Rudanella lutea DSM 19387: one gene and its partner. The protein of the gene in region 1 binds, or shares a complex with, the protein of each later gene. Links are inferred from orthologs where the notes say so. Each region holds a gene or a part of one and is shown on either strand. Other genes may lie near its edges. The genes, in order: uvrB and RUDLU_RS0112645.

The links.
Region 2: the proteins of uvrB (region 1) and RUDLU_RS0112645 are in contact, whole or in part, in a crystal structure (PDB 7EGT), measured with the Thermus thermophilus proteins. The link is inferred for Rudanella lutea DSM 19387 from one-to-one orthologs. Residues at the interface, in WP_096411307.1 of Thermus thermophilus: Glu23, Leu25, Arg26, Asp27, Gly28, Glu29, Arg30, Phe31, Arg55, Glu326, Asp327, Phe328, Glu379, Ser382, Gln383, His398, Gly400, Arg401; in WP_096412145.1 of Thermus thermophilus: His654, Arg656, Phe657, Gln666, Asp668, Glu669, Lys680, Arg681, Leu682, Ser683, Lys685, Tyr686, Ala687.

What each region holds. Positions count from the first base shown.
Region 1 is NZ_KB913013.1:2,678,221-2,692,711, forward strand. The notes cover bases 1-2,912. They hold uvrB (excinuclease ABC subunit UvrB), read right to left. Parts: upstream 2,512-2,912; coding sequence 490-2,511; downstream 1-489. Other genes in these bases: RUDLU_RS0111040 (zinc-binding dehydrogenase), read left to right, coding at 1-244. Outside these bases: RUDLU_RS0111055 (TolB family protein), read right to left, coding at 3,121-4,008; RUDLU_RS0111060 (S9 family peptidase), read right to left, coding at 4,093-6,393; RUDLU_RS0111065 (DUF4177 domain-containing protein), read right to left, coding at 6,509-6,706; RUDLU_RS0111070 (glycoside hydrolase family 2 protein), read right to left, coding at 6,858-8,699; RUDLU_RS0111075 (SDR family NAD(P)-dependent oxidoreductase), read left to right, coding at 8,923-9,708; RUDLU_RS0111080 (glycosyltransferase family 9 protein), read left to right, coding at 9,878-10,864; RUDLU_RS0111085 (pyridoxal phosphate-dependent aminotransferase), read left to right, coding at 10,982-12,172; RUDLU_RS0111090 (flavin monoamine oxidase family protein), read left to right, coding at 12,226-13,812; RUDLU_RS0111095 (Hint domain-containing protein), read left to right, coding at 13,870-14,491. UniProt on the Escherichia coli protein: The UvrABC repair system catalyzes the recognition and processing of DNA lesions. A damage recognition complex composed of 2 UvrA and 2 UvrB subunits scans DNA for abnormalities.
Region 2 is NZ_KB913013.1:3,069,431-3,084,050, forward strand. What follows is about bases 532-3,572. They hold RUDLU_RS0112645 (ATP-dependent helicase), read right to left. Parts: upstream 3,200-3,572; coding sequence 863-3,199; downstream 532-862. Other genes in these bases: RUDLU_RS0112640 (Uma2 family endonuclease), read right to left, coding at 532-823; RUDLU_RS0112650 (Uma2 family endonuclease), read left to right, coding at 3,373-3,572. In the rest of the region: rRNA maturation RNase YbeY, read right to left, coding at 1-216; more of RUDLU_RS0112640, read right to left, coding at 218-531; more of RUDLU_RS0112650, read left to right, coding at 3,573-3,939; RUDLU_RS0112655 (hypothetical protein), read left to right, coding at 3,961-5,610; RUDLU_RS0112660 (RNA polymerase sigma factor), read left to right, coding at 5,865-6,449; RUDLU_RS0112665 (FlxA-like family protein), read left to right, coding at 6,498-7,157; RUDLU_RS0112670 (DUF4097 family beta strand repeat-containing protein), read left to right, coding at 7,141-8,190; RUDLU_RS0112675 (cupin domain-containing protein), read right to left, coding at 8,266-8,763; tpiA (triose-phosphate isomerase), read right to left, coding at 8,821-9,585; RUDLU_RS0112685 (aspartyl protease family protein), read left to right, coding at 9,732-10,997; rpmB (50S ribosomal protein L28), read right to left, coding at 11,123-11,383; RUDLU_RS0112695 (DUF885 family protein), read right to left, coding at 11,520-13,265; RUDLU_RS30020 (C1orf53 family protein), read right to left, coding at 13,296-13,463; rocD (ornithine--oxo-acid transaminase), read left to right, coding at 13,582-14,620. UniProt on the Escherichia coli protein: A helicase with DNA-dependent ATPase activity. Unwinds DNA duplexes with 3'-5' polarity. Translocates on single-stranded DNA with 3'-5' polarity. Initiates unwinding more efficiently from a nicked substrate than double-stranded DNA.

The DNA of each region.
Region 1 (14,491 bases):
GTTTGGCGGCACCACCGGTAACATTACCAACGTGCCGCCTTCAAAGCTTTTCTTCAAACAACTGAACATTTTCGGGAGCACCATGGGCAGCGACGCCGAGTTTGCCGCCATGCTTGCCTTTGTCAATCAACATGGGCTACAACCTACCGTAGATGAGGTGTTTGCCCTAGCCGATGCCGAGCAAGCCCTCCGAAAAATGGAGTCGGGTAAGCAGTTTGGCAAAATTATTCTGGCCACCGAGTAAGGTTTTGCCTACTTTTTTTGTATGAGTTGTACACATAATGGGCAGTTATCCACATCAACCCTGTGGATAACTGCCATTTTCTATGGAAATAGAGGAGATTAAGCACCATCAATGAAGGTACGGACACTTGTAGGAGCAAACCCTGCCAAAACATATTGCCGCCAAACGCGTTGCTATACAAGACAGCCGCCCGGCTCCTTTGTTGAGGAGCCGGGCGGCTGTCATTTTAACACCTTGAGTCAGACTCAGGCCTTCTCCTTCTTCAACTTATCGCGTAGCTGAAACAACTCGTCGCGCAGGCGGGCCGCTTCCATGAAGTCGAGTTCCTTTGCGGCTTTCTCCATGCGGGTTTGCGTCTCGCGGATGAGCTGCTCCAAATCGCTTTTGCCCATGTACTGCACCACGGGGTCGGCGGCAATCCGAATTTCTTCGGGCTCCACATAAAACTGCTTCGGCTTCGAATCGGCCACTTTGGTTTGACCCAGAATCGACTCGCGCGATTTGAGCACCGTAGTCGGCGTAATACCGTGTTCCTCGTTATACGCCATCTGGATAGCCCGACGCCGATTGGTCTCGTCGATGGCCTTCTGCATGGAGCCCGTAATGGTATCGGCATACATGAGCACCTTACCGTTGGCGTTTCGGGCGGCCCGGCCGATAGTCTGAATCAACGACCGGATGTCGCGCAGGAACCCTTCTTTGTCGGCATCCATAATCGCTACCAGCGACACCTCAGGTAAGTCGAGACCCTCGCGCAACAAGTTTACCCCCACGAGTACATCGAACGCACCGAGCCGGAGGTCGCGCAGAATCTCGACCCGATCGAGGGTTTTGACCTCGGAGTGAATGTAGCGGGTTTTGATACCCACCCGCTCCAGGTACTTACTCAGCTCCTCGGCCATACGCTTGGTAAGCGTGGTCACCAGCACCCGCTCCTGCCGTTTGATGCGGGCGTCGATTTCTTCGAGCAGATCATCAATCTGGTTCAGGCTGGGGCGTACCTGAATTTCGGGGTCGAGCAGTCCCGTTGGTCGAATGAGCTGCTCAACCACTACACCCTCACTTTTGCGGAGTTCGTAGTCCGATGGCGTAGCCGACACGTAAATGGTTTGGCCGGCCAGATCTTCAAACTCCTGAAACGTCAGCGGTCGGTTATCCATGGCGCTCGGCAGCCGGAAGCCGTAGTCGACCAGGGCGGTTTTGCGGGAGCGGTCGCCCCCCCACATGGCCCGGATCTGCGGGATGGTCACGTGGCTCTCGTCTACCACGAGCAGAAAATCGTCGGGGAAATAATCGAGCAAACAGAACGGGCGTTGGCCGGGTTTGCGCCGGTCAAAGTAACGCGAATAGTTTTCGATGCCGGAGCAGTAGCCCAACTCGCGCATCATTTCGAGGTCGAACTCCGTACGCTCTTTGATACGCTCAGCCTCCTGCTCGCGAAACTCGCTCTCGAAATACCGAATCTGCGCCACCAAATCGTCCTGAATTTCATGAATAGCCCCATTGAGCGTGTCGCGGCCGGTCACAAACAGGTTGGCCGGAAAAATGGTCACCAGCCGCTCTTCGGAGATTTTTTTACCCGATGCCGGGTCGATCCGCTGAATAGTTTCGATTTCGTCGCCGAAGAAGATAATGCGGTAGGCAAAATCGGCGTAGGCCACAAATACGTCGACGGTATCGCCTTTGACCCGAAAGTTACCCCGTTGAAATTCGCCCTCGGTACGGCTATACAGAATCTCGACGAGCTTATGCAAAAACTGGTTGCGGCTCATGGTCTCGCCCACCCCGATCCGAACCACGTTGTTTTTAAACTCTTCCGGGTTGCCCATACCGTAAATGCACGACACCGACGCCACCACCACCACATCGCGCCGGCCACTCATCAGAGCCGACGTAGCCGCCAACCGCAGCTTGTCGATTTCCTCGTTAATGGCCAAGTCCTTCTCGATGTACGTATTGGTGGTCGCGATATACGCTTCGGGCTGGTAGTAGTCGTAGTATGAGATAAAGTACTCGACGGCATTGTTGGGAAAAAACTGTTTGAATTCGCCGTAGAGCTGAGCCGCCAGGGTTTTGTTGTGGCTCAGTATGAGCGTAGGTCTATTTAATTGCTGGATCACATTGGCTACTGTAAATGTTTTGCCCGACCCCGTGACCCCCAGCAATACCTGAGCGGGTTCACCTTCCCGAATCCCTTTGATCAGTTCGCTAATTGCTTTGGGCTGATCGCCGGTGGGTTGAAATTCAGAAGTTAGTTCAAAGTTCATCAGCGTTGGTTGTCGTTCAGCCCCGCTTTTCGTTCGCGGGGAGAATCTGGCTAATTTACGAAAAAACCCCTTTTTTGCCAAAGGGGTTTTCGAAATACGGGCACCGTACCGAGTGGCCTGGCTTCCTTACCAAAACCTTATTTTCGACGAACCAACCCATCTGCCGACGCGCATTGGCATCAGACGGGTAAACAAATAGTAAAGGTGGTCCCCTGCCCGGCGGTGCTTTCTACATCCATAGTGCCTCCGTGCCCTTTGGTCACAATATCATAGCTTAAACTCAGGCCCAGGCCGTTTCGGCTTTTTGCCGCTGCGCGCTGATCTCGTCACGTTGTTTCTGAAGCAACCCATTCGCTTTTTGTTTGTGTCGATTGTTTCGGAACAGAATCAGGGCAATCAGCTGGAGCAGCGGGTAATCGATGAGAATTTGTACGCTGATCGCAACAAGATTGAACGCTATTTTAACCGCTTAAAACAGTATCGCCGGGTAGCAACTCGCTACGAAAAAACAGCCGGCAGCTTCTTGGCGATTGTTCATATGGCTTCAAGTATGATTTTGTTGCTCTGATTGTCCACACACTCTAAAGGTATAAAACTTAAGTAAAAGCATCACTCATCGACTACCAGAGCCAGCAGCCCGCCTTTTACGGCCATGCGTGATACCTTCCGATGGGGCAGGTTGTCGGGGAGTTGTACCTCGCGCCATTGCCTGGTTTTAGCGTCGAACGACCAGAGCTCGGTGCCCCGGCTTTCGAGCAGGGTGCCGGTGGCTGTCCAGGCGTTGTAGTGTTCGCAGTCGGGGTCGCTTTCGGTCAGGTCGCGCACCTGTCGGCGGGTAGGATCGTACAGCCGGATCAGCCATTTCGGGCCCACCTGCTGCACAAAACTCAGGGCTTTTCGGCCCGGCACCGGGTGCAGCGAACGGCCAATTTGCGTGGCCAGAACGGTATCTTGCCCGGTTTTGAGATTTTTGTAGTGGAGCGTGTTTGGTTCGCCAGGGCGCGGGGCTGCGAGCACAAACAGGGCCACCTCGGTTGGGCTCAGCCAGGCCTGATACCCAATTTTACCTGTTTGCTGCGACGCCAGAATAAGGGCCTCTTTGGTCGGGTCGGCGAGGGTATAGCGTACCAGATCCTGATCGCCGTTGGCTTTGCGCTGCACAATGCACGACAGGTACGTGCCCCCCGGCACCACCGTAGGCGAATACTCCAGATCGGGCGTGCGGGTGATTTGGGTACGGGTGCTGGTGGGCACATCGTACGCCCAAATGTCGGTTTGCCCGTCGGGCATCATCGAGGTGTAATACAGCCGGGATTGCGTCGGATGAAAAAACGGCTGATTATCATAACCGGGCTTCGCCGATATGTTGCGCGGATTCGATAGGGTAACCCGACCCGCCTGCTCGCTCAGGTCGAGCAGATAAATGTCGGTGCCGGGTTGGGCGAGAGCCGCCACTGCCAGTAAGCAAAGAAAAGAGGTGAGTACCGGTTTATGCATGAGCGGGGGGATACGTTTAGCGGTTTCGAGGGTAGGGCAGTTTACGTGCATTGTCCGAATGAGCAGAGCGCCATCAAGTAGCCCTCAACGGCCTCCTGACTGCCCATTCGTACTCACTAGCTGGGCCGACCAGGCAGGCGGCTCCACACCCAGCAGATGCCGCACGAAGAAATCCCGGCGTTTGCGTTCGCCGTACTCACCGCCCATCGAATGCCCCATGTTGGGCACCATCAGAAAATCAAAGTCTTTGTTTGCCTTAACAAGCGCATTGACCAGCTGCATGGTCGAGGCCGGATCCACGTTGTCGTCTACTTCACCCAGAATCAGCAATAGTTTACCCTGAAGCTTATCGGCATGAGTCACGTTCGACGACTCGGCGTAGTGCGGACCAATGGGGTAGCCCATCCACTGTTCGTTCCACCAGATTTTGTCCATCCGGTTATCGTGGCATCCGCTCGACGACACCCCTACTTTGTAAAATTCCGGGTGAAACAGCAGTCCCCCCACTGTACTCTGCCCGCCCGCCGAGTTGCCGTAAATACCCACGCGGCTCAGGTCCATGGCCGGGTCTTTGCGGGCCGCAGCCTGCATCCACCGAATCCGGTCGGGGAAACCGGCATCTTTCAGGTTTTGCCAGCAAACGTCATGAAAGGCTTTGGAACGGTGCGAGGTGCCCATACCGTCGAGCTGCACCACAATGAAGCCCAGCTCGGCCAGTTCGAACATACCCCGGGCGCGTTCGCCGGTGATAAATGATTTTGGGGCAAACGCGCTGTGCGGACCGGCATAGATGTATTCAATGACCGGGTATTTCTTTTTGGGATTGAAATGGGTGGGCCGAACAATTACCCCCCAAATATCGGTTTTGCCATCGCGGGCTTTCGCCGTGAATACTTCCGGGGCCCGCCAGCCTGCCTGCGCATAGGCCGTGATGTCGGCTTTTTCCAGGTTCATCACAACCGAGCCATCCCGCGCCGAGCGTAGCACGGTAACCGGGGCCATATCGACCCGCGAGTAGCTGTCGATAAAATACTGCCTGTCGGGTGAGAAGGTAGCTATGTGGTTGGCGTTTTCGGGTGTAAGGGCGGTCAGGCCGGTGCCGTCGAAATTGATGCGGTAATACTGAACGAAATACGGGTCCAGCTTCGGATCAACGCCCCCGGCCGCAAACAGAATGGTGCGGGCCTGCTCATTCACCTGAATCACATTGCGCACCACCCATTCGCCTTTGGTGATCTGATTTTTGACCGTACCGGTCGTTCCGTCGTAGAGGTACAGATGATTCCAGCCATCGCGCTCCGACATCCAGATAATCTCGCGCCCATCGGCCAGATCCTGCCGGAACCGCTTGCCATCATTGCCCACCGGCAGGTAGTAGAAAAACGTTTTGGGCTGTTCGTCGATAATAGCCCGGGCCTTGCCGGTTACGGCATCAACCTCCAGCACCCGGTACACCTGATGCCCCCGTTGGTTGTATTCGAACGTAAACACCCGGCTATCGGCCCGCCATTCGGGGCGGGTCAGTTCGTATTGCTGCTTAAACAGCGCATCATCGACCACGATGTGTTTCCGCTCCGAAATCAGAAACAGATGGGGTGTTCGCACGGGCAGGGCATCGCCCGGTTTCAGGTATTCCCGGCTTTCGAGTTTGGGTTGCAGCTGATCGTCGGGTGAGGAGCGCACGAAATAAATCTGTCGCTTCTGCCCAGGGCGTACTTTGTTAGCTACCAGCTTTTTCGAGTCGGGTGACCACTGTACGTACCCGGAGTAGTACTCTCCCTCGGCCCCATCAAAACTCAAGGGTATTTCCTCCTTCGTGTTGACCGACCGGATGTAGAGATTATGATTTTTGATAAATGCCTGCCAGTTGCCATCCGGCGACGGCACTGGTCGGTCGGTTTGGTCGCCCCCTCGTTCGCCCCAGTAACGTTCCCGCAGAACCGGCACCGGGTCGTTTTTAGTCAGGGTATTCGTGGTCAGATCAAACGACCAATTGAAGTCGTACGCCCGAAACCGAATGTTGCGGTCGCCGGGGCCGTACACAAAGGTCGAAAAAGGTAATTGATAAGGCTCCGTCGGTTTATTGATCGCCTGCGCGAGTTGGCGGGCCAGTTGCTCCTGATCAAACGCGGGCTTTTTGGTCTTCTGCGCCGGATTGACCGCCATAAACTCCATACCGCGTGGGGTCTGCATCGAATACCAGGCCAACTGCCCACTCTCCGACCAGGTTACCGTTGCCGGTGCGTAATAGAGCTTGTTCATGGCGGCCCTGAGCCGGTTGGCCCGCGCGTAGTCTACCAGCCGACCCTGCGCGAGAGCAATGGAAACAACCCATAAACAGAGTAAGCCCGTGTACAGAAAGGGCCAAGTAAACAAACGTGTCATAACCGGAACAAGGCAGAGTTGCGTAACATCTGGCAAAGTAAGAATTTACCCGGTTCACTCCGCCTTGTTCCGTTCATTATCGGGCAACCAGCCGCCCCAACGACCGACGCCCTCCTTACTCCAGCTCGCGCTTGAGCATCAGCAGCAAACCACGCGACCCACCCCCGTAAATTTCGGTATCAACGGTCGATACCAGTTCCCAGCCCTCACGGCCCAACTCATTGAGTTTATTCGTCAGCGCCTGCTCATCAACCCGGCCACCCCAAAAGCCACCGGCTTTTACGTCCAGAATACGGTACTCAAATTTTTTCATTGTACGATCGTTTTGAACACCCAATGTAACAATGAACAGTGGACAGTGAACAACGAACAGTGAACAATGAACAGTGAACAATGAACAGTGGATAATGAGTAATCAGGCAAATGCCTCATTATCCACTATCCATTACTAATTATCCATTATCCTACCGGGGGCGCGAGCGCAACAACCCCTCGGGTACGCTCAGCTCGCCCGTGTGCGGGTCAATGAGCCCATTGCGTTCGTCCTCGATATTGGTGGCCTGCGTGTACACATCGCCCGCAATCGACCTTGCCCGGAGCTCTTCTTTAAACTGCCGGATTCGGTCGGCCCGATCGTCGGAATCGGTTGGGCCGCCATAATCGGCAAAGCCAAAGCCGCCCCACTCGCTCACAATCAGGGGCACCTGTTTGCGAAAAAAGAACGGGTCGCCCACTACCAGCGGATGCACGGCTACGCCTTCATTGTCGCCCCGTTCGAGCCGGTCGAGCAGGGTACGCCAATGGTCGATTTCGGGCGTGTAAAGGTGCGCCGTGAGCAAGTCTGACTTCAGCCGTCCTTCGAGCGAAATGTGCTTCCAGCCATCGTTATCGACCACCAGAAACTGCGGGTGGTTAATGTGCATGTAGTGGTATGTATCAATAATATACCGCTGGGTGTCGGGATTAGTGGCAATGTCTTCGGCCCCCCAGTCTTCGTTGTACAGGCTCCAGATTACCACCGATGGGTGTGTTTCGATCAGGGCCAGCATCCGGTCGAGTTCGGCGCGGTGGTTCTGCCGGCTTTGCGGATTGGAGCGGTGCGGACTCGGTACTTCTACCCACAATAGCAGGCCCAGCTCATCGGCGAGGTTGTAAAGGCGGGGGTCGATACCGGCAATATGCACCCGGACCAGGTTACACCCCAGCTTTTGCATGGCGTAAAAGTGCCGTTCGATCTCCTCAAACGTAGAGGTGCCGGGCTGGTACAAAATCCCGTCGAGATACACCGACTTGCCATTGAGATACACGCAGCAACCCCGAGCCTCCACTTTGCGCAGGCCAAAATGCGCTTCGATCTGTGAGGTATGCCCCGCTTCGTCGATCAGTTGCGCTACCAGCCGGTACAGGTGCGGGTCGTCAGGCGACCAAAGCCGGGCCTTGGGCAGCTCCACCACCACGCGCTGGTTTTTCTGGCCTGCTTCGAGCCGTAACGGGAAGTCTTCGGTGGCCAGCGGAGCGTCGGTATCGGTACCATTTTTTTCAAACACCCGAAGCCGTAGGGTGTACAAACCGGGGTCATGAATCCGGGTGGTCAGGTTGAACCGCACCAGTTCATCCTCCACAATACTCACCACCCCCACCCGCGACCGCAGCCGGTTTCGCTCCACGGTTTCGAGCCAAACCGACCGCACCGCACCCGTGTACGTCTGGTACCAGATTCCCCCGCGCTTGTACACCAGCGACTCCTGCTTACCTCGAGGTATGTCGGCATCCATCGTATCGGCAATGCGCACCGTCAGCCGGTTATTGGTGCGCAGGAGATTGTCGCCCAACTCGTACGAAAACGAGGTGTATTCGCCGTAGTGGATATCTTCGTTTTCAACTGTTCGCAATAGCTGTCCGTTGAGCCATACCCGGGTTTCGTAGCCACAGGCCCCGAAGGTGATCTGAAACAGGGTCTGGGCCAGGCCCGTTCCGTTCTGGTCGCGCTCGGGCAGGGTAAAATCCCGCTCGTACCAAACCACCACCTTATCGTGCCAGGAGGTTGTTTGCACCTGCTCATGCGCCTGCCGGATATGCTCTTCCACCGAACCGGGCCAATGGGCCATGTGCGCGTACGTATGCCCAAGGTGCCAGTTTTCGCGCAGCCCCCGGTCGTCGATATCCAGCGCAAACCGCCACTCGCCATCGAGCAGCATATAGGTATTGGGCCGCAGCACCGCCCTGGGCAACGGGTTGATGGGTTGCGCCCGATGGGCATCGGTATGGCTTTCGGTGAGGTTGAAATTACAATAGGTCGGGTGCATAGGTTCAGTTGGTTGAGCAGTATGCCTTGTTTAACGCCCTATCGGAGCCTCAGTTTATCAATTGACCAAAAACTGATTGAATGTGCTTTTGCCCCCGTTACCTCGTTCGGCTGGCAAATCTTTTCGGGGTCCGGTAGCCGATAAGAACGGTATCGTTTTTAGTTTTGGTGAACGAGTGGCGCGTCAATCGGCCTGCCACCCAACCACTACCCTATTTTCCCGTATGAACTGGCTTACTGACAAACGAATTGTAATCATTGGTGGCACCACCGGCATGGGTCTTTCGGCCGCTCAGGCTTTTGTGCGCGAAGGCGCCCGCGTGGTGGTGGTTGGGCGCAACCCCGAAAGCTGCACGGCCGCCGAAGCACAACTGGATGGCAACGGACTGGCCATGTCGGGCGATGCCGCCGACCCCAAAACCGCCGTTACCGCTATCGACCTCTGCCAGAATATCTTCGGTGGGTTCGATGGGCTGTACCACGTAGCCGGGGGCAGCGGTCGGCGCTTCGGCGACGGCCCCCTCCACGAGCTGACGATTGAGGGCTGGAACGCCACCATCCAACTGAATATCACCTCGCTCATGCTGTCTAATCAGGCCGCCGTGCGGGCCTTTCGGGAGCAGGGTCAGGGGGGGGCTATTCTGAACATGGGCTCTGTGCTGGGTTACTCGCCTTCGCCCAAGCACTTCGTAACACACTCCTACGCAGCGGCCAAGTCGGCTGTTATTGGCTTCACCCGGTCCATAGCCGCCTACTATGCCGCCGACAATATTCGGGTCAATGCCCTGTTGCCCGCCCTGGTCGAAACCCCCATGTCGCAGCGAGCCACTACCGACGACGCCATCATGTCCTTCGTAAAAACCAAGCAGCCGCTGGAAGGGGGCCGCATTGGCCAACCCGACGACCTCGACGGGGCTGCCGTGTATTTTCTTTCCGATCAATCGCGGTTTACAACGGGGCAGATTCTGACCATCGACGGCGGCTGGGACCTCAGCGAAGGCCAGTATTAGCCACTAACCCAACGCCCATTTACCGAAACCGACCCGTTGTTCGTTGTTTATTTGGGGCGGCAGGATGACGGAGCGCCCCAATTTACGTATAACTAATGACGCACCGCCAACTACTCCATCAAAAGAAACCGACAACCTCAGCAAGAAACGATCGGGCATAAACTATCGAATGACACGTATCCTGGTAATTCAGACCGCTTTTATTGGTGATGTAATTCTGGCCACTGCCCTGTTGGAACAGATCAGGCAGCAACGGCCCGAAGCTCAAATTGACATGCTGCTGCGAAAAGGCAATGAAAGCCTGCTGGCCAATCACCCGTTTCTGCACTCGGTTCTGATCTGGGACAAAAAAGGGGGCAAATACAAAAACCTCTGGAACCTGCTGGGGCAAATTCGCCAAAACGAGTACGATGTGGTAATTAACCTGCAGCGGTTTGGCGCAACGGGCCTGCTTACGGCCCTCTCAGGAGCGCGCCAAACAATTGGGTACGACAAAAATCCGTTCAGCCGGTTTTTCAAATACCGCATCGAACACCGCATTGAGCCAGGTATTCACGAAGTTGACCGCAATGCCGCCCTGCTTGGTCCCATGGGTATCGGCACGTTTGTGGCACCCCGGCCCCGCCTGTACCCCAGCCCGGCCGACCGGCAGGCCGTTGCGCCGTATCAGGAGAAGCCTTACCTCTGCATTGCTCCTACCTCGGTCTGGTTCACCAAGCAATACCCAGCCGAAAAATGGGTTGAATTTATCCGGCAAAACCCCGCCGATACAACCATCTACCTCCTCGGCGCCCCGACCGATATCGACGCCTGTGCCTATATTCGGCAGCAGGTGCTTGCTACCCACCCCCATGTGCAGAACCTGGCGGGCAAACTTTCGTTTTTGCAGTCGGCCGCACTGATGCAGGGGGCCATTATGAATTACGTGAACGATTCGGCCCCGATGCACCTCTGCTCGGCCGTCAATGCCCCCACCACGGCTGTTTTCTGCTCCACGATTCCGGCCTTTGGGTTCGGGCCGCTCGCCGACGATGCCCGGATTGTGCAAACCCCCGAACCCCTCGACTGCCGGCCGTGTGGCCTTCACGGGTACCGAGCCTGCCCACTGGGGCATTTCCGGTGTGCTACTACTATCGAAATAGCCTCTAACCGATAGAGAATAGAATTCATCTAACAATTTTACCGTTTATACAGGCGGATAAAAACGTTGTGGCGTAAAATTTTATACTTTGTATGAGACTTTTGACCATACATAGTACCAGTATTATTCGCCATGACAAAACTATCTTCTATCAGTCGGCGCGACTGGTTACGCGCCAGTGGCCTACTGGCAGCCGGTCTGACCAGCTTCGGCAGGCCCCCACTCAGCATGGCCGCCCCCCTCGCGGGTAGTCAGCAGGCCTTCGCGCGGGAGTTCTACCTGACGGCTCCGCCCGAGACCATGCCGAAGCTGAAAGCCCGGCTTATGGCCAACGAAAATCCCTACGGCATATCGCCCAAAGCCCGCGAAGCTCTGGTAAAAGCCGTAGACCTGAGCAACCGCTACGCCTGGATGGAGTTTGGCGAACTGGCCAACCGCATTGGCGAGCAGGAAGGGGTGGCACGCAAGAACATCCTGTTCAGCCCCGGCTCGTCGGATATACTGATGGCTGCGGCTGCATACTACACCCAAAACGGCGACCCATCGAAACCCGGAACCATTCTGACCTGCCGCCCTACGTACGACGATCTGCTGGAACGGTCTGAAGCCTTCGGGGCCAACATTGAAGCCGTTCCGCTTACCCCTCAGTACGAGTACGACCTCGACGCCATGAAGGCCCGCATTGGACCCAATACCAAAATGGTGTACATCGTGAACCCCAACAACCCAACCGGCACCATTGTGAATCCGCAGAAACTCGAAGCGTTTGTGCGGGAGGTAGCGCCCAAAGTGCCGGTCTTTCTCGACGAAGCGTACATTGATTTTCTGGCCCCGGCCGAACGCCCAAACACCGGCAAGCTGGTTGCCGAGGGCCTGAACGTGATTGTAGCCCGGACGTTCTCCAAGATTCACGCGTTTGCGGGATTACGACTGGGATATGGCCTTGCCCAACCCGAGGTGCTCAAAGCCCTACGCCAGTACACCAACAATAATTTTGGGGTCAGCATCACCACCCTCATGGCCGGGATTGCCGCCTACGAAGACCGCGAATGGCAAACCTACTGCCGCACCGAAAACGCGAAAGTGCGCGATTACACCACCAAAGCCCTCAAAGGCATGGGATACGAGGTAATTCCATCGTACGCCAACTTCCTGTTATTCCCGATCCGTATGAAGCCCAAAACGTTTGAGAACCAGATGTGGGCAAACGGTATTGGCATTCAAACCCGCGAATTTGGCGGGCAACCCTGGTGCCGGGTAAGCATTGGCACACAGGCCGAAATGGAGGCTTTTCTGGCAGAGTTTAAGAAAGTAGTTGGTTAACCCCGGTCCGACGCGGGCCGTTAGGGCTCGCGTCAGACCCCTACCCCTTTTTTATGACCCGACGCGACTTTATCAATCGGACCAGCGCTGCCTACGCGGGCCTGTCGGCCTGGGGCCTGCTGCAACCAGCACCCGCTCAGGCGTTCGACCTTCCTCCCCTCGACTCGGCACAGGGGCGAAAAGTGCTTATTTTGGGAGCCGGGCTGGCGGGCTTATCGGCCGCTTACGAACTCGGCAAACTGGGTTACGACTGTACCGTACTCGAAGCACGCGCACGTTCGGGCGGCCGGGTCTGGACGGTACGGGGCGGCACCACCGAAACCGAACAGGGTGGCCCTACCCAAACCAGTCAGTTTGCCAATGGCCTCTATTTCAACGGAGGGGCAGCCCGCATTCCGCACAACCACCAGCTCACACTCCAGTACTGCCGGGAGCTGGGGGTGCCGCTCGAAGTGTTTGTGGGTGCCAACGAAGCCGCTTACCTGTTCAACGAAAAAGCACAGGGCCCGCTCAACAACCGCCGGATGCGGATTCGGGATTACCACAATGACATGCGCGGCTATACTTCCGAGCTGCTGGCCAAAGCCCTTGACCAGTCGGCGCTGGATGAGAAGCTAACGAAAGAGGACATTGAAAAGCTGATCGACTTCCTAAAGAACGAGGGCGATCTCAACACAGCGCATCTGTACAAAGGCACCAACCGGCGCGGCTACAAAATAGATCCCAGCCGCCCCGTGTATGCCGACGGCGGCCCCGGTGCCGGTGCTAACCCCGGAACCCTCACCGACCCTTACGGCCTTACCGATCTGCTCCGGTCGGGCTTTATGCAGCCCGTGTTTTACAACGTGGGCGAGTACACCTACGAGCAGCAAACGACGCTGCTGCAACCCGTGGGGGGGATGGATGCCATAGCCAAAGCCCTCGAAAAGAAGCTGGCGGGCAAACTGGTGTTCAATGCACCCGTGAAGCAGTTGCGCAAAACCGAAACCGGCGTGCGGGTAGTGTACGAACGCGACGGCAAACCCACCGAACTAACGGCCGAGTTCTGCGTATGTACCATTCCGTTACCCGTACTGAAAAACATCGACTCCGACCTGTCGGGGCCGGTGAAGCGAGCCGCCGATTTTGTACCGTACATCAAAACCGGCAAGATCGGGCTCCAGTTTAAGCGCCGGTTCTGGGAAGAAGACGATGGCATTTACGGCGGCATCTCGCGCACCGACATGGACATCAACCAGATCTGGTACCCGTCGTTTGGGTTTATGGGGGGCAAAGGCGTGCTGATCGGGTACTACAACTTTTATAGCCGTGCCGAAGCCGTAGCCAGTTTGTCTGTTGCCGAGCGGCAAAAGATAGCGCTGGAGCAGGGAGCCAAAATCCACCCGCAGTACCCTACCGAGTTTGAAAACAGTTTTTCGCTGGCCTGGCACCGGATTCCGTACAGCGAAGGAGGCTGGGCCTTGTACGACGATGCATCGCGCCGGAAGTTCTACCCCGCCCTGCTCGAACCCGACGGCAACATTTACTTTGCCGGCGAACACACCACCTACCTCACGGCCTGGATGGCAGGGGCCTTTACCTCGGCCCGGCGCGCTGTCGATGCTATTCACAGCCGGGTGGGCCAATATACCCAAAAGTAAGGCTACGCTTCGGCGGCCTCCCATATTTTACGTCCAATCATGCAAACCTGAATGTCTATGAATCGTCATTTTCTCTCCTTTTTGTTTGTGCTGGCTTCGGCCATAGCCACCAACTTTTTTGCGCAGCGCGTGTGGGCGCAGGCCCCGGCTCCGGGCGTTATGACGGCAACCGACGTTGCCACCATCAAATCGATCAAGATTGGCAACCTCGACAAAGACACGTATTTCAAATCGGGCAACTTTATTCTGGATCGGTACGAAGAACGCCCGCCCTATGTGTTCAATTACAGCGACGGTATCAGTCGGAAAATATACCTCTACAAGGTGTATGCCGCTGCCGACACCAGGGAGCTGGGTTTGCTGGCCGTTTACCAGAACGGCAAAACAGGCGACCTGAAACCCTTTGTGATTCCGGGTGCCAATGCCGACCGTAAAGCCTGGGATCTGTACATCGACGACCTGAAGTACGTAGGCGAAAAAGAACCCGGCCTGATGTCGGCGCTGGGGTTTGTGCTCTCTCGTGAAATGGCCACACTACTGGCCGGTGGAGCCGGTGCCAAAACCGACGACGGTAAAAAGAAAGAGGAGTATAACTTCTGCTTTGCGCCCGAAGCGCCCGTAACACTCCCCAACGGCACGACCAAAGCCATTGCCGAGCTGAACGTGGGGGATGTGATTT
Region 2 (14,620 bases), 390 kb from region 1 along the record:
TTCTTCCTCGCTCTGGTCAAAGGTGATGATGTCGGTGTAATAATCGTGATCGAGGTAGTCACGGTTGACCTGCAGCACGTGCTCGTCGGAGCAGAAAATATAGTTCAGGTCGCCGATGCGGAAGCCTTCAGCTTCGGCCTGTTGCTTCAGCCACTGGCGCGTGGCCTGTTTTTGCGGCAGTTTGTAGGGGGTATCTTCGTTGAAAAATCGAATCATGTTAGCGCATCAGCAAGTTCAGATTAAAGGTAAAGCCTGGTAATACCTTTTCTCCTGAAATTGGCTCGTTGAAATCGGTGTGCTTGCCAATGGTTCCGTCGGCCCTATAAATCAAAACCTCCTGTTGTTTGACATTGATAAGCCAGCCAAGCTGCACACCGTTGGCAATATATTCCTGCATTTTGTCTTTTGCAGGAGCCAATACATCTGTTTTAGACATCAACTCAACAACAAACTCGGGAGCTACCGGTGGAAACCGCTCCTGTTCATCTTCGGTAAGCTCGTTCCATCGGGCATCGCTCACCCAGGCAACATCCGGTGAGCGGGTGGCTCCATTGGGTAGCTTAAAAGCAGTTGAAGAGTCAAAAACCAGTCCTCCATGTGTCTCCGACCAAGCGTCGAGCCGTGAGGTAATTTTAGTGTTCCGGTTTCCCGTTTTTCCGCCTGTATTGGGCATCGCTACAATAGTTCCGTCGGGGTTGCGCTCAAACTTAAGGTGGTCATTTTGACGGCAAAACTCGTAGAACGCCAGATCATCCATCTGGTAGTTAGCAAACTTGACAATCGTTTGCTGCACGTCTGGCATATTGGCAATACTCAGCGTCATGAATGATCTACGTTTATTAGTAAAGTTAGCATATTACCCTCACTCCACAATCCGCAGCTTGGCGAAGCTGAGCAGCAACGTTTTCTCGCCAGCCGTATCGAACTGAATGACGGCTTTGCGTTCGGTGCCGTTGATATCCATACTCTTCACCGTACCGAAACCAAACTTGGTATGCTCGACCTTCATACCCGCAGCCAGGTTAGACGTATCGCTCGGCACAAAACCGGCCGACGGTGTGTGTGCCACCGCAGGCTGGGGCGACTGTGTCCGGGCAGTTTTCTGCGCCAACGACCGCACAAAACTCATCGAGCCGGCCGTTGGCATCTCGTTTCGGTCGCGGTCGGGAATGGTACGGTCCGTCGTACGGCTGCCCTCGCGGGCGTCCTGCCGGGTAGCCCCGTAACCGCTGCGTTCGGTATGCGTCCGGGCCATTTTGAGGTGTCGCTGATCGACCTCCATCAGAAACCGGCTGGGCTCGCACATTTTTAACCGGCCATAATGGTAGCGCGACTCGGCATACGACATCGTCAGCCGCCGTTCGGCGCGGGTGATGGCTACATAAAATAACCGGCGTTCTTCTTCCAGATCCGCCCGGCTTTCGAGCATCATCTGACTCGGAAACAGCTCTTCTTCCAGACCCACAATGTGTACATTCTTGAACTCCAGCCCTTTGGCCGCGTGAATGGTCATGAGTGTCACCTTGTCGTTGTCGCCATCGTCCTCTTTCTCGTCGGCTGTGGTCAGCAAAGACACCGTTTGCAGGAAGGCGCTCAGGCTTTTGTCGTCGTTTTCGGGATTGTCGACAAACTCTTTGATCGCATTCAACAATTCCTGCACGTTCTCGTAGCGAGCCAGGCCTTCCACGGTTTTGTCTTCGTAGAGGTCTTTCAGCAGGCCCGATGCCTTGGCAATATGCGCCGAAACCTCATAGGCGTCTTTCTTGTCGATGAGCAGATTGAAGCTCTTAATCAAATCGGAAAATCCTTCAATGGCAATGGAGGCCCGCCCGGCAATATGCTGGCTCACGTTACCCACAATTTCCCAGATCGGTACGTTTTTCTCCGACGCCAGTACCGATATTTTGGCTACTGTGGTATCGCCAATACCCCGCTTGGGCAGGTTGATAATTCGTTTGAAGGCTTCTTCGTCCTGCTGATTGACCGTAAAACGCAGGTAAGCAATCAGGTCTTTGATTTCCTTACGCTGGTAAAACGACAGACCGCCAATGATCCGGTACTTGATGCTCAGTTTGCGGAGAGCTTCTTCAAACGCCCTCGACTGCGCGTTGGTCCGGTACAGAATGGCAAAATCGTTGTTGCGCAGGCCGTCCTGCATTTTGGCCTCAAAAATAGCCTGCGCCACCAGTCGCCCCTCTTCATTGTCCGACGACGCCTTGATTACGTCGATCAGGGCTCCCTCCGAGTTATCCGTGAAAACGTTCTTTTCGAGCTGATTCCGGTTGCGGGCAATCACCGAGTTTGCCGCTTCGACAATGTGCCTGGTAGAGCGGTAATTTTGTTCCAGCTTCACGATCTTAACAGCGTCTTTTCCGTAGTCGCGCTGAAAGTTCAGAATGTTCTCGATGTTGGCCCCCCGGAAGGCATAGATACTCTGGGCATCATCGCCTACGACGCAGATATTCTGGTGAACAGCCGCGAGCTTCCGCGTGATGAGGTACTGCGACACGTTGGTATCCTGAAACTCATCGACCATCACGTGCTGAAATTTGTGCTGGTATTTGTTCAGAATATCTAAGTGATCGCGGAACAGGACGTTGGTATTGAACAGCAGATCGTCGAAGTCCATAGCGTTGGCCGCAAAGCAACGCCGGGCGTACTCTTTGTAGATACGCCCCACCTCGGGCATCCGCGCCGATTCGTCGTCGGCCTTGATAACCGGATTGGCCAGGTAATCTTCGGGGCCGATAAGCCGGTTTTTGGCCGCCGAAATCCGGCTGAACACACTATTAGCTCGGTACACCTTATCGTCGAGCCCCATCTCTTTGATAATAGACCGGAGCAACGACTTAGAATCGTCGGTATCGTAAATAGAAAAATTGCTGGTGTAGCCAATGGCCCGGGCCTCAATGCGGAGGATCTTGGCAAAAACCGAGTGGAAGGTCCCCATCCAGATATTGCGGGCCTCGCTCCCGACCACCTTCTCAATCCGGTGCCGCATTTCGCCAGCAGCCTTATTGGTAAACGTCAGCGACAGAATCCGGAACGGATCGACCCCGTTTTCGATCAGGTAGGCAATCCGGTAAGTAAGCACACGGGTTTTTCCTGACCCCGCCCCGGCTATAATCATCAACGGCCCGTTGCCGTGGGTAACGGCTTCGCGCTGGGGGTCATTTAAGCTCGAAATATAGTCGATCATAGATAATGAAGACGCTGGAAGCTGAGTGGTAACCGCTTAGACCATAGCATCAGTCTAACGCCCAGGACTCAGTGTCCAACGTCCTTATATAACAATCAAAAGTACGAAATAATTTGGTTGAGGGCAGGTCTGAAAATTCGTATCTTTGACTTACACAGAAGCCACGCAACGTCATGATTACCCCCACTCAATCTGTCCTATCGTTCCCTTCTAATCTACAGACCGTAGCCGAATTTGAACTATGGGAGCGGCAGCACATCCACGAAGGCAGCTACGAGTTTGTTCGGGGGCGAATCATTCCAAAACCCGCCATGAAACAGGACGAGTTTTACATAGCCGCTTTCCTGACCCGGCTTTTCACACGCACCGAAGCGTACCAACAAGGCCACGAATTACTCCCCGAAGCCGATTCGTACGTGGACGGTGTCCGTAAGCGTGTCCCTGACCTCGCTTATTTCACCGCCGATCAGCTATTAGCTATTCGTCGGGGTGGGCGGGTCAGTACCCGGTTTGCTATAGAGATCCTGTCCGATTCTGAATCCTTCGAAGACGTTGTGGAGAAAATTCAGGACTATTTCGACGCCGACGCTCAGTTGGTATGGTACATCGTCCCCAACAAGCAACGGATCTATGTGTACAACTCCCCAGATGAGTCGAAGGCTTACAAAGGATCGGATCTCATTTCGGCTTCAGCGGTAGTACCGGGGTTTGAGTTTCGGGTTGAGGAGTTGTTTGGGTGATTACTTTATTTCTATCGAAAGATGAAAAATAGAAAAGAGATTGAGGATCAAATTATGTCTGTGAAACGTAATATCAATCTTGTCATAAATTGGATTGAAATATCAAAGTATACTGCTTCACTTGCCAATAAGATCAAAGATAAGGAAGCAGAGAAACAGTTATTAGAGAGCAAGCTCCAAGAGTTAGAGAATCAGTTAGCTGCTTTGCGTGCTGATACTTCCTCAAAGTTGCCTAATTTAAAAAAAGCCAACCAACACCCTAAAAACCAAAGGCTTAAGGCAGACCGGGCACTTTATTTCACAGGAGTAAAGTTTAAAAAGAGCGAGAAAATTGGTATAAAGGTTGATGGTAATTATAACGTTATTTGTAGCAACAGTTATAGTAGGGACTTTAATCCAAAACGCTTACGAAAAGCCGGAGGAGAAATTGAAGAGTATTTACGCTTACTTCTTGCATTAAAGACAAAAGCTATTCAAAGTAGTGCAAAAGAGTTTAGGGCTCTTTCTTTAAAGGAAGAAGCCAACGGCCTGCAGCCTGTACCAAGTCCAGTTACCTCAAAAGGCCAGCCTAATAAATTAAAGAATAATGTAGACCAACAAAGCCAACTGATTGTAAAAAGCCACAAAAAAGCTAGCAAACGTGTAGCAACTCAAAAAGACCCTACAGACTACTCATCATTAATAAAGTTTAATGAGTTTGTAAGGTCGACTATAAAAATTGAAGAAAAGCTATCTCTGCAAACCCTCAACTACTACCGCACACGTTATGACTTGTTTATCATAAATATAGACACTAAGCACTTAACAAATCTATTAAAATATAAATATAATTTATCAAAATTCAAACTTGAAAAATGGGTAAAAAAGCAGGAAAGTAAAAGGACAAATCAATCCTATTCGCCAAGTATTTCTGATACGACATATCCTGTTCCAGAAATTGCGTTATCAATACCATGGAGTCAAATTACATTTGATACCGGCTTTTTTAAAACTCATCAATACACCATATCCCTCCCCCGTTCTCAAAAGTCTTTCAATCAGCTTAAACCATATTTATCAGTTTTCAGGAACACCAGTCTGGAATTACGCGTCGACCCAAAAACGCAAAAAGTCCTTGAGGTTAAAAATGCCGAAGTTCTCGACCAAGTCTTCGACCGGCTTGAGATTGAGCAGGCATTGACCAGTGCCGACATCAAAAACCCCGACTACTTTGCCCGAACGCTTTTGGGTCGTTGGAGCAACGAGCGCCTGATTCGGGCGTATGCACCTGAAAGCCGCTCACTCTACCTGAAACATCTGTGCGGGGCCTACTCGTCAAACTACCGAATCGTACCCGTACGGGAGCACCGTCGTAATGAAAGCAACGATACCGTTACGACCGAAGATGCCTTTCTGTTTCCCATCCACGGCCATCGCTACGTGTATATTTTGTGGGAAAGTGTCGAGGACAAACGGGCTACGTATGTTTTTCGCTGTACGCCCAGCAACTATGCAGCCGCCGTTCAAAAAGTGTTTGATTACGTAGCCTCCGACGAAATCACAAACAAACGCGATCGTTTGCGTCAGGGCAACGTCGGTTATTTCAGGGGTTCGGTAGTGGAATATTGGCAATCATTGAACCACAACGACCTGAACGACTGGAAACGACGGCTTACCGAAACCTGCTGGTAGATATTGACTGCCGGGTTTCTATATACTCTCCAAATCAACGCCCATAACATCCGAAACCGTCCCTACCGTCGTATTCCCAAAACACCCGCCAGGCAGGGGTAATTGACTGATACATGGCGTTTTGGTAAGTACATCTTCTAAGCTCAGTACACATTTTTTTGCGCGCACGTGCAACACCAACGTATTTAGGTTGTCTTTATTTTGAATTCGCCCCGCTTCGGCGGTTCGACCCTCAACCGCTCCGGAACGATTGCTTGGAAACGAAACTGTACATAGACCGAACCGTTGACCTTGTTGAACGCTGCAAGCTTGGCGAGCGCAAGGCCCAGTATGACTTGTATCGCCAATACGCGAAGGCGATGTACAACGTCAGTCTGCGAATCCTGAACCATGCGGCCGAGGCTGAGGATTCGTTGCAGGAAGCGTTTCTGGATGCTTTCAACCACATTCACTCCTTCCGGGGGCAGAGTACATTTGGCGCCTGGCTGAAGCAGATTGTGGTAAACCGGGCCATCAACCACCTCCGGAGCAGGCGGGTTGAATTTGTCGAACTCGATACCACCCGTACCGGCACCGACGAGTCGGCCGAGTCGCTCGACTGGGCGTCGCCGGAGCCGTACGACGAAACCGAGATCAATTTCGATGTGGAGCGGGTACGCAAGGCGATGCAACAACTGTCGGAAGGGTACCGGGTCGTATTGTCGCTGTATCTGTTTGAAGGGTATGACCACGAAGAGATTGGTCAGATTCTGAACATCAGCGAAACTACATCCCGAACACAGTTTATGCGGGGGCGGAAACGATTGTTGACTGTATTGGCCACCAATGAGCAAGACTAACAAAAATGTTGACACATGGTGAACCACTACAACTGGAGAATTTGACCTATGAAAAATAACCTTGAACGATTTATCCGCGATAACCGCGAAGATTTTGACGCCGACGAGCCTTCCCTCGATTTGTGGGCACGCATCGAGTCGGGCATCACAATCCCGGACTCGTCGGCGAATCAGGACCATGCAGGACCGGCCAAAGCGGGGCTTCTGGCCGACCTCATGACCGAACCCGTACAAACACCCCACAACAAGCGCCCGTTTGGGTCTGTGTACCGGGGGGGCTGGCAAAATACGTTGGGCTTCAACCGCTGGATGGCGGCCTCGGTAGCCGTGCTGTTGCTGGTAGGTAGCTTTTGGCTCCTCAACTACCGCTACGGCGTGGCCGAACAACCCGAGGTGGTAGCCGTGAGCCCGACATATGCCAAAGAGTTTGTGCAGTACACCCGCTTAGTCGACGCCAAGCGTGAGGAGCTGAAGTCAATGACAGCCAGTAACCCGTCGCTCTATGAGGCCTTTGCCAGCGATTTGAGCCGCCTGGAGCGCAATTACCAGAATCTGAAGGCCGACCTCCCGGCTACCCCGAACCAGGAAGTGCTGGTGCAGGCCATGATTCAGAATTTACAATTACAGATTGACCTCCTGAATGAACAGCTGCGTGTAATTCAGCGCATGAAAGGACAAAACAACAAGACAAATGAAAACCTTATATAAAGTAGCGTACCTGTTGTTGCTGCCGCTCTCGTTGGCAGCAGCCAACACCCCAATCGAAGACGGTCAGGGGGCCATTGAGAAAAAGAGAACCGTCATCAAGATGTTCGATGTGGACCAGAAAGACAAGCTTCTGATCGACAATCAGTTCGGGCAAGTCAACGTGGATCTGTGGGATAAAAACGAGATTCGGGTCCAGATCGTGATTACGGCCAACGCTAGCACCGACAGCCGCGCGCAGGATTTCCTGAACTCAGTAGAAATCACCGACAAGCGCGACGGCGACCAGATTACCCTCAAAACGGAGTTGCAGAAACAGTCGGGCAGCTGGACAAACTGGGGAAATGGCAATGGCGAAAAGAACTATGTCCGGATTGATTACACCGTGCAGATGCCCCGCAACAACGCGCTTACGGTCCGTAATAAGTTTGGTAACACCCACGTGGCTACGTTCCAGGCTCCGCTGAACATCTACACCCGCTACGGCAACTTTACGGCCCAGCAACTCAGCGGACGGCAAAACGACATCGATGTGGCTTTCGGCAATGCCGACATCCGCAACATGGACGCGGGCAAACTCGCCATTGCGTACTCGAACCTCGAACTCGACAAAGCGAATGTGCTGGTTCTGAACAACAAGTTTGGCAAGCTGAAAATTGGTGAAGTAGGCAAGATCGACGCGAACATCAGCTACTCAGGTGCCCGGATCGGCACCCTGCGGGAGTCGTGCAAAATGAAGCTCGACTTCTCGGGCGGGTTCCAGATCGAACAGCTCAAATCAGCCGACAACGTCGATATTCAGGCCAATTATTCGTCGGTAGCCCTGCCTATCAATGCCGAAACCGGCTACGACTTCGATGTATCGGTAACGTACGGCGGGTTCAAATACCCCAACGGTCAGAACCTCCTGCTGACCACCCAGCCTAACGACGAAAACCGACCGGGCAAAAGTCGGCAGTACATCGGTAAAATTGGCCGGGGCTCCGGGCCTCGCGTACGGGTCGTGTCAAAATTCGGCGACGTTACCTTTCGGTAGTCAGCATCGTTCGGGGTTTGTCGCCCTATCGGTTCCAAACAAAACGAGCAGCCTGAGGCTGCTCGTTTTGTTTGCTTAATCGGTTAGTAATTCGATTACCTCGCGGTGTTGCGGATAATGCCGGAGCAAGTCGGTCCGCTCGGCCATCTCGAAGTCGGCAAAGTCAAAGCCCGGTGCTACGGTACAACCTACAAGCGAGAAAGAAACGCCCTCGGCCGGTTTCGACCCGAACCAGCAACCGGCCGGTACCACCGCCTGAAACACCTCGCCCGCAGCCGGGTTGTTTCCCAGTCGGATCACCGACAAAGCCCCGGCCGGGTCGATGACGTACACGTTCAGCGGGCCACCGGCGTAAAAATGCCATACCTCATCGGCCTGAATCCGGTGCAGCGCCGACCGATGGTGCCTCTCCAGCAAAAAGTAAATAGCCGTACTGAACGCCCGCCCCCCCGTAAACCGGGCGGGCAGAGCCTCGTGCGCTATGGTTTCTGCCGAGCGGTAGGTCTCCGCAAAGTAGCCCCCTTCGGGGTGCGGCTGCATGTGGTAAGCCTGAACAAAATCGTGTGCAGTCATAAGAAAGGAGCCACAAACGGCACTCATTCACCAACCGGCAAGCCGGCCTTTTATACGTTAGTTATTCGCCTTTACCACCGTCGTGAAATCGCGCGACTTCAGTGAGGCACCGCCAATCAGGCCGCCATCTACATCGGGTTGCGAAAACAACTCGGCCGCATTTTGAGCGTTGGCGCTACCGCCGTACAGAATAGAGGTATTCTGGGCTACCTCTTCACCATACTGACTCGCCAGGTGTTGGCGCAAGGCTAGGTGCATATCCTGCGCCTGCTGCGACGAAGCCGTCAGGCCCGTACCGATTGCCCAGATCGGCTCGTAGGCAATCACAATGTTGGCAAACTGCTCGGCGCTCAGGTGAAACAGGCTCTCGGTGATTTGCGCTTTCACAAAACCGATATAATCACCGTTTTCGCGCATATCGAGCGACTCACCACAGCAGAAAATAGGCTTCAGGCCGTTGGCCAGGGCTGCATCAACCTTAGCGGCCAACTGTGCGTTAGTTTCGCCAAAATACTCCCGGCGCTCGCTGTGCCCCAGAATGACGTACTCAACCCCGATCGACTGCAACATCGACGCGGCCACTTCGCCCGTATAAGCACCTGAGGCTTTTTCGTGGCAGTTCTGCGCGCCCAGCGAAATACGCCCCCCGGCCGGGATATATTGTTTCAGGGTGGTCAGGTACACAAAGGGCGGGCAAAGCACCACCTCGGTATTCCCGGTCACCTCGTCTTTTACCATGTTTACAACCTCCGAAACCAGCGCTACAGCCTCTTCGTAGGTCTTATTCATTTTCCAGTTACCAGCAACTATTCGCTTCCGCATATTCTTGATAATGTTTGAATTCCGCGGGCGAAATTAGTGGATTTCACCCACTGCACACCGGGTTTTGGCACAAATACACCGTTCGTCGAAACATTCTGCATTAATAGGCTATTTTTTAGTAAATTTCCCATGTAATACAAACAGTTATGAAAGTGCTTTTACTGGTCATGGGTTGGCTGTTTTGTCTCGGTAGCTCGGTACAGGCTACCCCCGACAAACACGTACCCGATAAAGATCGGTTTGGCTTTTTTTTGGCGGGAAACCGTAGCTGGGCCCGCATTCCGTTTCAGCTTCACTCCAACCTGATTATTATCCCGATCCGGATCAATAATTCCGACACGCTACGCTTTATTCTGGATACGGGCGTCAGCAGCACCATCGTAACCGATCCGAAAGCCATCCGAAACCAGAAGCTTCGGTTTACGCGTAAGGTTAAACTTGCCGGAGCAGGCGAGGGTGGCAATCTGACGGCTTCGGTAGCCATCGACAATCAGCTCAGTATTGGCTACCTACGGGCCAATCGCCATAACATTGTCGTGCTTGATGAAGATGTGCTGAAACTTTCGGAATACGTAGGCGTGCCGATTCACGGCATATTCGGATACGACCTGTTCAATACGTTTGTGGTCACCATCGATTTTCAGCTGCACGAGATCACCCTCACCCGGCCCGATAAATACCGCTATCGGCAGCGGCATGGCGAGAAATACCCCATTACCATTCAGGATACCAAGCCATACACCGATGCCATGACGCTCGTGGAGGGCAACCGGGTGACACCCTTGCGGGTCATTCTGGACACGGGCGCGGGGCACGCCCTGCTCCTCGACCGTACGCGCAACCCCGAAAACCTGCCCCTCCCCGACCGCATTATCCGGGCGCAGCTGGGCCGCGGGCTAAACGGCGTGATCAACGGCAGTATGGGCCGGTTACCCAAAGTACGCTTTGGCCGCTATGAGCTCGACAATATTCTGGCTTCGTTTCCCGACAGTGTGGCGTTTGGCACTAAACTGACCAACTCACCCGAGCGTGTAGGCAACGTGGGCTGCGAACTCCTCCGACGATTTAAAATTACCTTCAACTACCGCGATGGGTTTATCGTGATGAAGCCGATCCGGCGAATTATGAAGGAAACGTTTGAGCACGACATGAGCGGCCTGGAGCTCAAAGCGCGGGGCGAGAGCTTTCAGAATTACTACATCGGTCGGATTATTGAAGGATCACCGGCCGACTTGGCCGGACTGGTTGAGGGCGACGAGTTGTTGCTAATCAACAACACGGCGGCCCACAACATGAGCATCAGCGATATCTACAAGCTCTTGCAGCGGGGCGAGGGCAAAGAAGTAACGATGGTAGTGCGCCGAAAAGGGCACATTGCGCTGGCTCAGTTTGTCTTGAAGCGCGTTATTTAAATTAAAAACGCCGGATGCTCGGCACTGGGCGCTCATCTGTAAGGTTTACAGGCAGGCGCTCAATGCCGGGCATCTGGCGTTTTCTACAACAGGAAAACCAGCAATCGGAGGCTGGTACTACCTGATTACTTCGGCGAAACAACAATCCGGCCCGAAAGCGTACCGCGCTCGGCAGCCTTCAGCAGGGTGGCTTCAACACCATTTTTGTTGATCGTCTTGATAGCAGAGGTGGCTACCTTCATGGTAATCCACTCGCCCGTCGACTCCATGTAGAAACGCTTCTTCTGGAGATTCGGGAAAAATTTACGCTTCGTTTTATTGTTGGCGTGTGAGACATTGTTCCCTACACGCGTGCGCTTACCTGTTAATTGACAAACTCTGGCCATGACCGTTGCTATTTTCCTTTTGAGGGCGCAAAGATGGTGAATTTCCTGATAATCTGCAACTCAAGGCTGTATAAAACGAAAAAGACGTTGGAATGCTGGACGTTAGGCAGCATCCGGGCAGCCGTTGACCCGTAAATCACCGTCTTTTGTCCCCGCTGTTTATGTCGCCGTAAAACTTCCAGTTCGCTTTATGGCTGCGGTTGAGCGGTTGCCCGGTCAGAATAGCCCGAAGCATTTCGACCGGTAGCGAATTTTCCTGCATCACCGCATCATGAAACTGCTTGTAGGTCATTTTACCACTGTCGACCAGCTCTTTCTTGAGGGCGTAGAACTGAAACCCGCCTGTCATGTACGCCAACTGATACAGGGGCTCATAGCCTCCCACAAATGAACGGCGCACCTCCCCCTCAGCATTGGCCCGCTCGTGCCCTACCCGATCGACAAGGAAATCGATGCACTGTTGGGGTGTCCACTTGCCCAAATGGTAATTGAGCGAGAAAATGATACGGGCACAGCGGTGCATCCGCCAGAACAACATACCAATACGGTCTTCGGGCGACTGCGGGAAGTTCATGTCCCACAGAATCATCTCCCAATACAACGCCCAGCCCTCAGTCCAGAACGGCGTGCGGAAGCGCCGGTATGTTTTGTAGCGGTTGTTCATGAAACCCTGTAAATGATGGCCTGCAATCAGCTCGTGGTGTACGGTCGAGCGCGAAAAATGGGGGTTATTGCCGCGCATACTCATCAGCTTCTCTTCCTGACTCATAGCGGCCGTCGGGTACGAAATCAGCAGTGTCTCGCCCCCCAGAAAAAACGGGCTGAACCGTTGCCGCTCGGCCGACATCATCATCATCCGCCAGGTTTCCTCGGCAATGGGCGGAATGGTAATGAGGTCTTTGTTTTTCAGAAACGCGATGGACTCATCGTAGAGCCGCAGAATCATTTCGGGTTGTTTCCCAACTGGTACCGCGCTGTTTTTGACTTTTTCCTGAGCGGCTTTCCAGTTGTCGCCGAAACCCATGTCGCGCGACGCCCGGAGTAGCTCACGGTCGCACCAGGCAAACTCCCGGTTCGCAATTTCGATCAGATCTTCGGGCGAGTAAGCGATGTACTCAAAGGCCAGCTGTCGCACAATCTCGTCGCGACCAACGGGCGTACCAACAATGCCGCTGCCGTCGTTGGCCGGGGGCGTAGCGGCTTTAGCCTTCTGGGCAAAGAAACGCGCATAAGCTCCCAACAGGCTATCGGCACGCTCGTAGGGAGCAGGTATCCACCACGTAAACTGCGGATCGTACTGGTTGTAGAACTCAAACACACTTTTCAGAGCCGAGCGAAGCCCCTGAGCGGTTCCTTCGGCCCGTTGGGCAAGGGCTGCCGACATGGGTCCTGCCTTCTCGACTGTTGCGCGCGTTTCGCCGATTTGCCGGGCCAGCTTCGCCAAATCGGCGGCTACCTGCTCACTATTGAGCGATGCTCCACGCCGACGTACTTTTTCGAGCGCGTAGATCCCCTCAGCAAACGGAAACCAGGGCTTAATCTGACCTACCTCGGCGGCCTCTTTAGCCAGCTCAGCCTGCTCGACCAGCAGACTCCGGCGAAACAGTAGGTAATCAACCTGACTACCCACGGGCATTTTATCGAAATCAACACGATCGAGTTGTTGCAGATAATCGGTGGTGAGCCGCTCAAACCGCTCCCGGCGTTCGGGGGAGTTCTCAACGGTGTAAAACCGGCTCAGGCTCCCCTTATCAGCGGCATACTGCGTCATGAGGTGGTGCATGTCGCTCGTTTGGCGATACAGCGAAGAGACAGCCTGAGCGAAACTGGGAAGAAGGGTGGCAAGACACAGCACCCCACTAAGAAGCAAACGAATAGCCATACGTTTAGGAATCAGAAATGACTCCTAAAATTAGGCTGTTTTTTTAAACCCATAGGGGCAGTGTCGGCAGCCGTTTTTGCAGCAGTAACCCCGCTTAAGGTGATAAGCGGCCGTAAAAACCAGAAAACCCTCGGGCGTATAATAGTAATCCTCGTCCTTGAGGCCCGGAACTGTTCGCTTCTTCTGGCGGGTGGACATTAGAAATTGGGGGTTGCTAAAATAGATTGTAATTTTGATGGCAACCCTTTGTTAGGCTATATGGTTGTCAAAAAGTAAAATTGAGCCACTTTAAGGCCTTAATTTTAATCGTAAATTCATGGAAACTACCCTGTCCACATCACTCAGCCAGCAGGCCATTGATCGCGAAGAACGTTATGGCGCTCACAACTATCACCCACTCCCGGTGGTCCTGTCGCGGGGTGAGGGTGTCTTTGTCTGGGATGTCGAGGGAAATCGGTATTACGATTTTTTGTCGGCCTACAGTGCGGTTAGCCAGGGGCACTGCCATCCGCGCATTATTGGCGCCATGATGGAGCAGGCCGGTCGGCTCACACTCACTTCTCGTGCGTTTTATAACGATCAGCTGGGCGTGTGCGAGAAGTTTCTCTGCGAATATTTTGGCTACGACAAGGTACTGATGATGAACGCGGGCGTGGAAGGGGGCGAAACCGCCCTGAAACTAACCCGCAAATGGGCGTACAAAGTGAAGGGTATTCCGCAAAATGCAGCTAAGGTCGTGTTTGCCGAGGGGAACTTCTGGGGGCGTACCATTGCGGCTATCTCCTCCTCCAACGACGCCAGTAGCACCAACGATTTTGGCCCTCTGCTCACCGGCTATCTGCAAGTGCCCTACAATGACCTGCCTGCTCTGGAAAGCCTTTTTCAAACCGACCCGAACATTGCGGGTTTCATGGTCGAGCCGATTCAGGGCGAAGCGGGCGTGGTAGTGCCCGACGAGGGCTACCTGCGTGGGGTGCGCGCGTTGTGTACCCGCTACAAGGTGCTGTTCATTGCCGATGAAGTACAGACCGGCATTGGCCGCACCGGCCGCCAACTCGCCTGCGACCACGAAGGCGTAAAACCCGACCTGCTGGTGCTGGGTAAAGCCCTGTCGGGCGGAACCATGCCCGTATCGGCCGTACTGGCCAACGACGAGGTGATGCTAACCCTCAAGCCGGGTGAGCACGGCAGCACCTACGGGGGCAACCCGTTGGCCTGCGCCGTTACGATGGCAGCGCTTCAGGTAGTGCAGGACGAACAATTGGCCGAAAACGCCGAAGCGATGGGGCAAATCTTCCGGGACCGGATGAATGCCCTCCGCGCCAAATCCGATCTGATTACCCTTGTGCGGGGTA